One region of the Elstera cyanobacteriorum genome, then DNA from elsewhere that is predicted to be linked to it. Evidence: predicted binding sites of a transcription regulator. Region 1 holds the regulator's gene; the other holds the start of a gene.
The links. The regulator PhoB, encoded in region 1, activates phosphate uptake and scavenging genes when phosphate is short. The targets are predictions, from matches to a motif close to TNTCATAAAACTGTCA.
Positions count from the first base shown of each region.

Region 1 (5,050 bases):
CGATTTCGGAAATCAGCCCCACAACCTCGCCAATCCGCTGCCCAGCGTCGGACAAGGTGCGGACGATGCTGCCCGTTTGCTCGGCCTCCGTTACAGCGGTTCCGGCGATGGCGGCGGCTTCGGCGACCTGGCGGTTGATCTCCCGGATCGAGGCGTTGAGTTCTTCGGAGGCCGAGGCGACGGTTTGCACATTGGCGGTTGCCTGTTCGGCGGCAACCGCGACCTCGTTGCTTTGTTCGGAGGTCATCATGGCATTGCCGTTAACTGTTTCGGCATTCTGCTGCAATTGCGCGGCGGCGGAGACCACCGTGGCCACAACGCCGTCGATGCTATTGCCGAAATCGGCGATGGCCATTTCCAGGGCCATCTTGCGGGCAATCTCTTGCTTGATCTTGCGCGCTTCTGCAGCGGCGTGCTGGCGGGCCATGTCGAGTTGCCGCGAGTAGTCGGCCAGCGCCCGCGCCAGGGCGCCGATTTCGTCGCGTCGGTTCGTTTCAGCGGGCGTCAGAATGCGTGGATCGCTTTGCAAGGTGGCAAACAGATCGGTCAAATGCGAGACGCGGCGCAGTTGCGAGCGGACGACGAGGGCGACGATAGCGCTGCCCAAGATTAGGGCCAAGGCGGCGCCGATCAGATTTTCCTGCAGGATGGTGGCGCTTTCGGCAGCGACCACGGCGGTCGGTTCGCCAACGAATAGAATGCCGATCACCTCGCCCGCCCCATCCAGGATCGGATCATAGACCGCCAGATAGGGTTTGCCGAAAATATCGACCGGGCCGCTATAGGTGCGTTTGTCGCGGAAGATACTGTCATAGGCCGGGCCTTGCGCCAGCTTGGTGCCGATGGCGCGGCCCCCATCGGGCTTTTGAACGGTCGTGGAGATCCGTTCGTCCTTCTGGAAGATCGTTGCTACCCCGCCCGATAGTTTACTGACCGCATCGACCAAGGTCGCATCGCCCGCAAGCGGCAGCCCGGACAGGGTAAGGTGCCCGCCGACCAGCTCGAACCGGCCGCCGCGCTCGGCAACCAACAGTTTCATCACCTCAAGGCCCCGATTGACGTCGGCCTGTACGTCATGGACCAGGGCCGCACGGATCACGCGATAGGCGTTAAGGGTAATCGCCCCCGCCAGGATCGCGGCCAAAGCGACGAAGGTCAGGATCAGGCGTTGCTGAACGCCAAGCCCTGCAAAGGAAAAACGACTGGTCGTCATAGGGCGGCCCTCCGGGCGGGGTTCCCGATGGGGATCGGGAAAAGCTGTAAATTTCCCGTATATTTTACTATTTTTAAATAAATATCGACTAGGTATTTTTCAGACATGACGTGCATTGGTTGCATGCCTGCGAAAAGGCCAGGGCGGTTTCCCGTCCTGGCCTTTCAATTTTCCGTTGAAAACTGGCGCCGAAGACCCTCAGCCCGTGGCATCCACCGTTTCATCCAGCGCATAACCCGCCGAGCGGACGGTGCGCACGATGTCGGTTTCCCCCTCGCCATTCAGGGCTTTGCGCAGGCGGCGGATGTGAACGTCCACCGTGCGCGGCTCGACGTAGACATCGGCGCCCCACACCGCATCCAGCAATTGTTCGCGGCTGAACACCCGGCCTGGATGCTCCATCAGATAGCGCAGTAGCCGGAATTCGGTCGGCCCGAGGTGAATGTCGCGGTTGTTCCGGCGCACGCGATGCGCTGCCAGATCGAGCATGACATCGGCGAAATTCAGGCTTTCGCCATCCACCGACGGGCGGGTGCGGCGCAGCACAGCCTTGACGCGGGCGATCAGTTCCGAGACCGAGAACGGCTTCGTCACATAATCGTCCGCCCCGCTATCAAGGCCCCGGATCTTGTCGCCTTCCTCACCGCGCGCCGTCAGCATGATGATCGGGGTCGCGCGCGCCGTCGGCAGGCGGCGCAACCGGCGACAGACTTCGATGCCCGACAGCATCGGCAGCATCCAGTCGAGCAGCACCAGATCGGGGTTCTGCTCGGCGGCGATGATCAGCGCTTCCTCGCCATCCGCGGCAGTACAAACCCGGAAGCCTTCGCGTTCCAGATTGTAGCGTAGCAGTGTGGCAATGGCGGTTTCGTCTTCGACCACCAGGACTAACGGTGTGACGGGCGACATGCCCTTAGTTCCCTTTGCTGTCGGCAGCCACGAAGGTTTCACCCTTCTCGGTCATCGCGGTTACGCTCGACAGGTCGCCCTTGGCGCGCTCTTCCGCTGGAACCTTACCGCGCACGATGTAATAGATCGTTTCGGCGATATTGGTGGCATGGTCGCCCATCCGCTCCAGGTTCTTCGACATGAAGAGTACATGGGTGCAGGCGGTGATGTTGCGCGGGTCTTCCATCATATAGGTCAGAAGCTCGCGGAACAGCGACGTGTAGAGTTCATCCACTTCCGTATCGCGTTCACGGATCGCGGCGGCGCGGTCGGCGTTACGGTCGGCATAGGCATCCAGCACGTCATTGACGATGCTCTGGACGATCTTGCCCATGCGTAGCACGCCCGCCGCCGGTTTGACGGTCGGCGAGACGTTCAGCGCCAGGGTGCGTTTGGCGATATTGGCGGCGTAATCGCCGATCCGCTCGAGATCGGTCGCAATGCGCAGCGACGCAACAACGGTGCGCAGGTCGGATGCCATCGGCTGGCGCAGGGCCAGCATGCGCACGACCTGTTCGTCAATCTCGTGATGCAGTGCATCGACCTGACCGTCGTTGGCGACGACGGCGGAGGCTAATTGGCTGTCGCGCTTATTCATCGCCTGCAAAGACTGGGCGATCTGGGCTTCCACCAGCCCACCCATCTGCATGATCGACTTATGCAGCGCGCGCAGCTCTTCGTCGAAGGACGAAACGATATGTTCATTCGACATGATCTATTCCTTCTGCCCCCGGCTTAGCCGAAGCGGCCCGTGATGTAGCCCTGGGTGCGCTCGTCGTTCGGATTGGTGAAAATCTGCGCGGTATCGCCGACTTCGACCAGATCCCCGAGATGGAAGAAGGCGGTGCGCTGCGACACGCGCGCGGCCTGCTGCATCGAGTGGGTGACGATGACGATGGTGTAATTGCTGCGCAGTTCGTCGATCAACTCTTCGATCTTCGCAGTGGCAATGGGATCGAGCGCCGAGCAGGGCTCATCCATCAGAATAACCTCGGGATCGACCGCAATGGCGCGGGCGATGCACAGGCGCTGCTGCTGACCGCCCGAAAGCCCGGTGCCGCCTTCGTGCAGACGGTCCTTCACTTCTTTCCACAGACCGGCACGTTCCAGTGACCGCTGGACGACCGCATCGGTTTCTTCGCGGTTACGGACGAGGCCGTGGATACGCGGGCCATAGGCGACATTATCGTAGATCGACTTCGGGAAGGGGTTCGGCTTTTGGAACACCATCCCCACCCGGGCGCGCAGTTGCACGACATCGATACTTGGATCGTAGATATCCTGCTTGTCGAGCAGGATGGTCCCGCCGACGCGGCAGCCTTCGATCACATCGTTCATGCGGTTCAGCGTGCGCAGGAAGGTCGATTTCCCGCAGCCCGACGGGCCGATCAGCGCCGTTACCTCATGTTCGCGCACATCTAGGCTGATCTTATTCAGCGCCCGCTTTTCGCTGTAGTAAACCTCGACGTCCGAGGCTTTCATCTTTACGTGCTTGGCAGCGCCATTCACGGCAGCAGCGGTTTTCGTTTCGGTCGCCAACATGGGGATTACCACTTCCGTTCGAATTTCTTGCGGAGGAAAATCGCAATCGCGTTCATGACCAGCAGGAAGGCCAGTAGAACCATGATCGCGGCGGAGGTCTTTTCAACGAAGCCCCGTTCCGGGCTATCGGCCCACAGGTAGATCTGCACCGGCAGCACCGTTGCGGCCTGGGTGAAGCCCTGGGGAATATCGACGATAAAGGCGACCATGCCGATCATCAGCAGTGGGGCGGTTTCGCCCAGCGCATGGGCCATCGACAGGATCGTCCCGGTCAGGATGCCCGGCATTGCCAGCGGCAGCACGTGATGCGTGACCACCTGCACCCGGCTGGCCCCAAGCCCGAGGGCCGCTTGCCGGATCGACGGCGGCACGGCACGCAAGGAGGCGCGGGAGGCGATGATGATGATCGGCAAGCTCATCAGCGCCAGCACGACGCCACCGACAACCGGGGCAGAGCGGGGCAGGCCGAAGACATTGAGGAAGACCGCGAGGCCGAGCAGACCGAAGACGATGGAAGGAACCGCGGCGAGGTTGTTGATGTTCACCTCGATGATATCCGTCCAGCGGTTCTTCGGGGCGAACTCTTCAAGATAGATCGCCGCCATTACCCCGAGCGGGAAGGCGATAATCAGCGTTACCGCCAAGGTCAGGAAGGAGCCAATGATGGCGCCGCCAACCCCCGCCAGTTCCGGCTGACGGCTATCGCCGCTGGAGAGGAACCAAATGTTCAGGCTGCGGTGCACCTTGCCGTCGGCGCGCAGCGTTTCGAACCAGGCGATCTGCTGCGGCGACAGGCGGGCCTCGCCGCCCTTCGGCGTTTTACCGAAATGGCCCTTGGCGTACATGTCGTAGTCCGACGCGACCGGCACTTTAATCGTCACTTGCTGACCGATGAGTGCCGGGTTCGCCAGAACCTTATCGCGAATGTCATCGCCGGCGCCGTTGGAGAGCAGGGTGTAGAGCGCGCGGGTCTGGCTACGGTCGGTTACATCCGGGAACAGGCTGCGCAGCCCGGCGCGGGCGATGCCCTGGAAGTCGCCGGTTCGCATGTCGTCCGGGTTGCGCTTGCCGCCAGGATCGGCCATTGCCGGATCGATGGTGACCGTCAGCGTCAGGGTGGTCGCCGTGAAGGCGGTATACCCTTGGCTGACGATGCTCCAAAGCAGCACGGCCAGCGCAAGCATCGAGACTAGGATGGCGGCCAGCCCGTAACCGCGGAACCGCTTTTCAGCCGCATATCGCCGCTTCAAGCGCTTGGTAGCCTCGTCGGTGGCGTGAACACCGAGGGCGGGGCGTTCGACGATATCAGTCATATTTTTCCCGATATTTGCGGACAACGGCCAGAGC
Region 1 covers NZ_NOXS01000034.1:205,005-210,054, forward strand. Annotated here, with positions in the region: gene CHR90_RS15940 (methyl-accepting chemotaxis protein) at 1-1,213, opposite strand, end outside; gene phoB (phosphate regulon transcriptional regulator PhoB) at 1,412-2,122, opposite strand; gene phoU (phosphate signaling complex protein PhoU) at 2,127-2,873, opposite strand; gene pstB (phosphate ABC transporter ATP-binding protein PstB) at 2,897-3,703, opposite strand; gene pstA (phosphate ABC transporter permease PstA) at 3,709-5,016, opposite strand; gene pstC (phosphate ABC transporter permease subunit PstC) at 5,009-5,050, opposite strand, start outside.

Region 2 (5,050 bases), on a different contig from region 1:
CATTCGCCGACCCTTCGACGGATTGGGCCAGGGATGCGGTTTCCGACATACCGGTCACCACCGTATCCAGCGTGCGGTTCATATCGCGGCTCACGGCCACCGCCTGCTGGACCGTGCGGGCGATTTCGCGGGTGGCGGCGTCCTGCTGCTCCACGGATGCCGCAATCTGGGTATTGATCGACTGAACGCGGGCGATCACGTCCGTCACCTTTTGGATGGCTTCCACCGCGCGCCCGGTTTCCGTCTGCACCGCCGCGATCTGTTCGCTGATTTCGTCGGTGGCTTTGGCGGTCTGGCTGGCGAGGCTCTTCACTTCCGTCGCGACCACCGCGAAGCCCTTGCCCGCTTCCCCGGCGCGCGCGGCTTCGATGGTGGCATTCAGCGCCAGAAGATTGGTCTGCCCGGCAATATTATTAATCAGGCTAACAACCTGGCCGATCTTATCGGCGGCGCCCGCCAGGGTCTGAATAATCGAATTGGTTCGTCCGGTTTCCTGGGTCGCGGTATGAGAGATGGAGGAAGCCTCGGTCACCTGACGGCCAATTTCGGCAATCGACGCCGACAATTCCTCCGTCGCCGCTGCCACGGTCTCCGCCCCGCTCAGCGCTTGCCGGGAAGAGGCCGCCGCCGTGCCGAGTTGTTCCTGGGCGCGTTGGGCCGTCTGCACCTGCTTCTGCGCCGCAATCCGAACCTCGCCAACCTTCTGGGCGGAAGCCTCCACCGCATCGGCAACCGAATGCTCAAGCTGCATCGACACTGTGCCAAGCGTTTCAACCCGCTGGCTTTGGTCATTCTGCAACGTCATCGCCGCATCAATGTCGATCAGCGCGCCGCCAGCCTTGGCGGCCACCCCGGCGCCATCGCGCAGAACGCCCGCCGTAAAGCGGAACCAGCGGTAGGTGCCATCCTTGCACTTGATGCGGATGGGGTGATCGTAGCGTTCCGAACTGCCGCGCGCGGCGATCATCGCCCGCAGCTTGGCGCGGGCGGCCTCGCCATCGTCCGGGTGCAGGCGCGTTACCAGCGCTTGGATCGTGTTCGGGAACTCGGCTTCGCTGGCAAACCCCAGAAGCCGCCGGAATTCCGCCGACCACACCCACTGGCTTTTCTCGTGCAGCGTTTCGGCCTGAAACAGGCTGGCGTGCCACAGGCCAACCCCGGCCAGATTTTCCCACAAGGCGATGAAATCGGCGTCATCCGCTGACCGACCGGAAAATAACCGTGCGAACACTTATCCCTCCGCCTCTTTACCCCGGCCCCCACGGCCTTAACGGCGGGCAGTAGGTAAGCAGAAGTCAGAGCGTTTTTAAACTGTGACAACGAGTATCGGGCGATAAAAACGCACGCGGAGCGGGCCGCAGACCGGCCCGCTCCTTAGCTTTTTAGGTCATATTCAGGATGACGGTCTTTTTATGGGTGAAATGCTCAAGCATCGATTCCAGCGAGGCTTCCTTGCCAAGACCAGACTGCTTGATCCCGCCATAGGAAATATTCGGCTGCACGACGAGGTTCTGATTGACCTGTACCAGCCCGGCTTCGAGACGGCGCGAGGCGTCGAGCGCGGTTTTCAGATCTTTGGTCCAGATCGTTGCCGCCAGCCCATAGTCGCTATCGTTCGCCGCAGCAATCACCGCGTCAAAATCGGTCCAGGGCTGAATACAGGTAACCGGACCGAAGATTTCTTCGCGCAAGACCCGACTGGTCGCGGGCAGGCCGGTAAACACCACCGGCTGGGCGAAGAACCCCTTGGCCAACGCCGCTTCCTTGGGCATTTGGGCGCAGCGGAGGGCCGTACCACCCTCCGCCTCGCCGATGGCGACGTAGTTCTGCACTTTGTCGAACTGATCCTTGGAGATGATCGTGCCGATGTCGGTCGCCTCGTCCAGCGGATCGCCCATCTTCATCTCGTTAACCTTCGCCGTCAGCTTGGCGATGAAGGCATCGTGCAGGTCGGCATGAACATAAATGCGGCTCGCCGCCGTGCAGCTTTGGCCCTGGCGGGTAAAGCGCACCCCTGCAATCGCCCCCGCGACGGCGCGGTCAAGGTCAGCATCGGCGCAAACGATCATCGGCGATTTGCCGCCGAGTTCGAGCGTGACCGGGATCAACTTATCGGCAGCGGCGCGAGCAACGATCTTGCCGGTTTCGACCGAGCCGGTGAAGGTGACCTTGCGCACGGCGGGGTGCTGCACCAGCGGTGCCCCACAGTCCGGCCCAAAGCCCGATAGGATATTCAGCGTGCCCTTCGGCAGCACCGAGGCCATGAGCTGACAAGCGCGCAAAACCGCCAGCGGCGCTTCTTCCGCCGATTTGACGATAACGGTATTTCCCGCCACCAACGCCGGGGCGATTTTCAGCGCCATCAGCATCATTGGCACATTCCACGGGATAATCGCGCCGACAACGCCGAGCGGTTCGTGGATCGTCACCGTCAACATATCCGGGTTGAACGGCACGCTTTCGCCCTTCAACTCCGGCGCCAGCCCCCCGAAGAAGGTAAAAACATCGGCGAGGACGGAGGCTTCGACCCGGCTTTCGGTGCGCAGGGCTTTGCCGGTTTCAAGGGCGACAAGGCGACCGAGTTCTTCCTGATGCTCCTGCAAAATCTGACCGCAGGCGGCCACCAGCTTCCCGCGTTCGCGCGCCGGGCGGGCGGCCCAGAGTTTCTGCGCGGCCTGCGCCGCCTCGGCGGCCTTCGCCACATCCGCCGCTTCGCCCAACGCGGCGTCGGCAATCTGTTCGCCGGTTGCAGGATTGACGACCGGGAAGGTCTTGCCGCTGAGGGCCGGGACGAGATCGCCATTGATCAGCAGCTTGCCCGACAGGGCCTTCGCCAACAGCTTCGGATCGAGAACGGGGGCGAGATCGTCGGAACGCAAGGTCGTCACAGGGGTTTCCTCCACCACGGGCGCCCGCCACAACGGCAGGGTCAATGCGCCCAAAAACTTGACGCTAACGTCACCAAAATTTCACGAGCCCGTCCAGATGGTTTGTTTGCTATCGTGCGAAAGCCTTAGGGCACTGTGACAAGGGGAAAATACACATGCGCACGCGCTCGCTCGTCGGCCTGTTTCTGGCCGGATCGCTTCTGACCACGCCGGTTCTGGCCCAGCAGGTGACCGCCAAACTTCGGCTGCTGCAAACCACGGATCTGCACACGAGTCTGCTGAATTACGATTATTATCGGGATGCGGAGGATAATACCGTCGGCCTCAGCAAGGTCGCGACGCTGATCCGGCAAGCGCGGACCGAAGCCCCGAACAGCCTGCTGATCGATAACGGCGACCTGCTGCAGGGCAATCCGTTGGGCGATTATATCGCCAAGGTTAAGGGCCTGAAGGATGGTGATACACATCCGATGTATATGGCCATGAACCTGATTGGCTATGATGCCGCTTCGCTCGGTAATCATGAATTCAACTTCGGCTTACCCTTCCTCGATACGGCTTTGAAAGGGGCGAAATTCCCTTCGGTCTCGGCGAATATCTTTGAAACTGATGGCAATACCCATCGTTTTAAACCCTATGTCATCCTCGACCGTACAGTGAAAGACACGGGTGGTAAGGAACATCCCATTAAGATCGCCGTCATCGGTCTAACGACGCCGCAGATCGTGCAATGGGATAAGGCCCATCTCGACGGTAAAATCGTCACCAAAGACATTGTGGCAACCGCCGAAGCCATTGTGCCCGAGGTTAAAGCAAAAGGCGCTGACCTGATCATCCTTGCAGCGCATACCGGCATTGGCACCGATCAGGTGAAATCGGGGGATATGGCCGAAAATGCTGGCTGGGCGCTTACGAAAGTTCCTGGCATCCACGCCGTTCTAACCGGCCATCAGCATCTTACCTTCCCCGGACAATTCAAAGATCTCGCGGGCGCCGACGCCGCCAAAGGCACCATCAATGGTGTTCCCATCGCCATGCCCGGCTTCTGGGGGAGCCACCTGGGGGTATTCGACCTTGAATTGACCAAAACTGACGGTGGCTGGAGCGTCACCAGCGGCACCAGCAGTATCCGCCCCATCTATAAGCTCGACGAGAACCGCAAGCGGGTTCCGCTGGTCGATAATCAGCCGGATATTGTCGCGGCGGTTACCCCTGTCCATGAAGAGGTGCTGAAGTATATTCGTGCCCCCTTTGGTAAGGTCGCAGCGCCGATCTATAGTTATTTTGCCTTGGTGCAGGACGATCCCTCGGTGCAGATCGTTTCCGACGCGCAGGTTTGGTACGCCCAAAAGGCGCTGAAGGGCACGAAATACGAAAACCTGCCGATCTTGTCGGCAGCAGCACCTTTCAAAGCGGGCGGGCGCGGTGGGCCTGACTATTACACCGATGTTCCGGCGGGTGAAATTGCCATTAAGAATGCGGCGGATCTCTACCTCTACCCGAACACGGTCCAAATGGTGACGCTGACGGGTGCGGGCGTGCGCGAATGGCTGGAAATGTCGGCGGGCCAGTTCAAACAGATCGACCCGAACAAGAGCGACCCGCAGGATCTGGTCGATACCAGCTTCCCAACCTTCAATTTCGATATTATCGACGGCGTAACCTATGAGGTCGATGTAACCCAGCCGAAGCGCTACGATAACGACGGCAAGCTGGTCGCCCCCGACGCGCGCCGCATCAAGAACCTGGCTTTCCAAGGTAAGCCGATTGACGATAAGCAAGACTTCGTCATCGTCACCAACAATTACCGCGCCTCGGGCGGCGGTAAGTTCCCCGGCCTTGATGGCAAGAACATCATTCTGCAAGCCCCGGACGAAAACCGCCAGGCGCTGATCGACTTCATCACCGAACAAAAATCGGTGAACCCCAGCGCCGATAAGAACTGGCGTTTTGCCAAAACTGGCAAGCCGGTAACCCTCGCGTTCGAAAGCGGCGCCAAGGCCGAAGCCTTCCTCGCCTCCAACCCGGCTTTGACGAAGCTCGGCGACGGCCAGAACGGTTTTGTGCGCTATGGGCTGAAGCTGGATTAAGCCCAAGCAATTCCACGAATGCGTTAAAGGGGGTAAGCTACTCTAACGAGCTTATCCCCTCACTCTTCCTCG
Region 2 covers NZ_NOXS01000025.1:13,531-18,580, reverse strand. Annotated here, with positions in the region: gene CHR90_RS02985 (methyl-accepting chemotaxis protein) at 1-1,231, opposite strand, end outside; gene CHR90_RS02980 (aldehyde dehydrogenase family protein) at 1,383-2,888, opposite strand; gene CHR90_RS02975 (bifunctional 2',3'-cyclic-nucleotide 2'-phosphodiesterase/3'-nucleotidase) at 3,044-4,978, shown strand.
Region 2: a site for PhoB is predicted at 2,957-2,972, ahead of CHR90_RS02975 (bifunctional 2',3'-cyclic-nucleotide 2'-phosphodiesterase/3'-nucleotidase). Genes of this name have one in related genera too.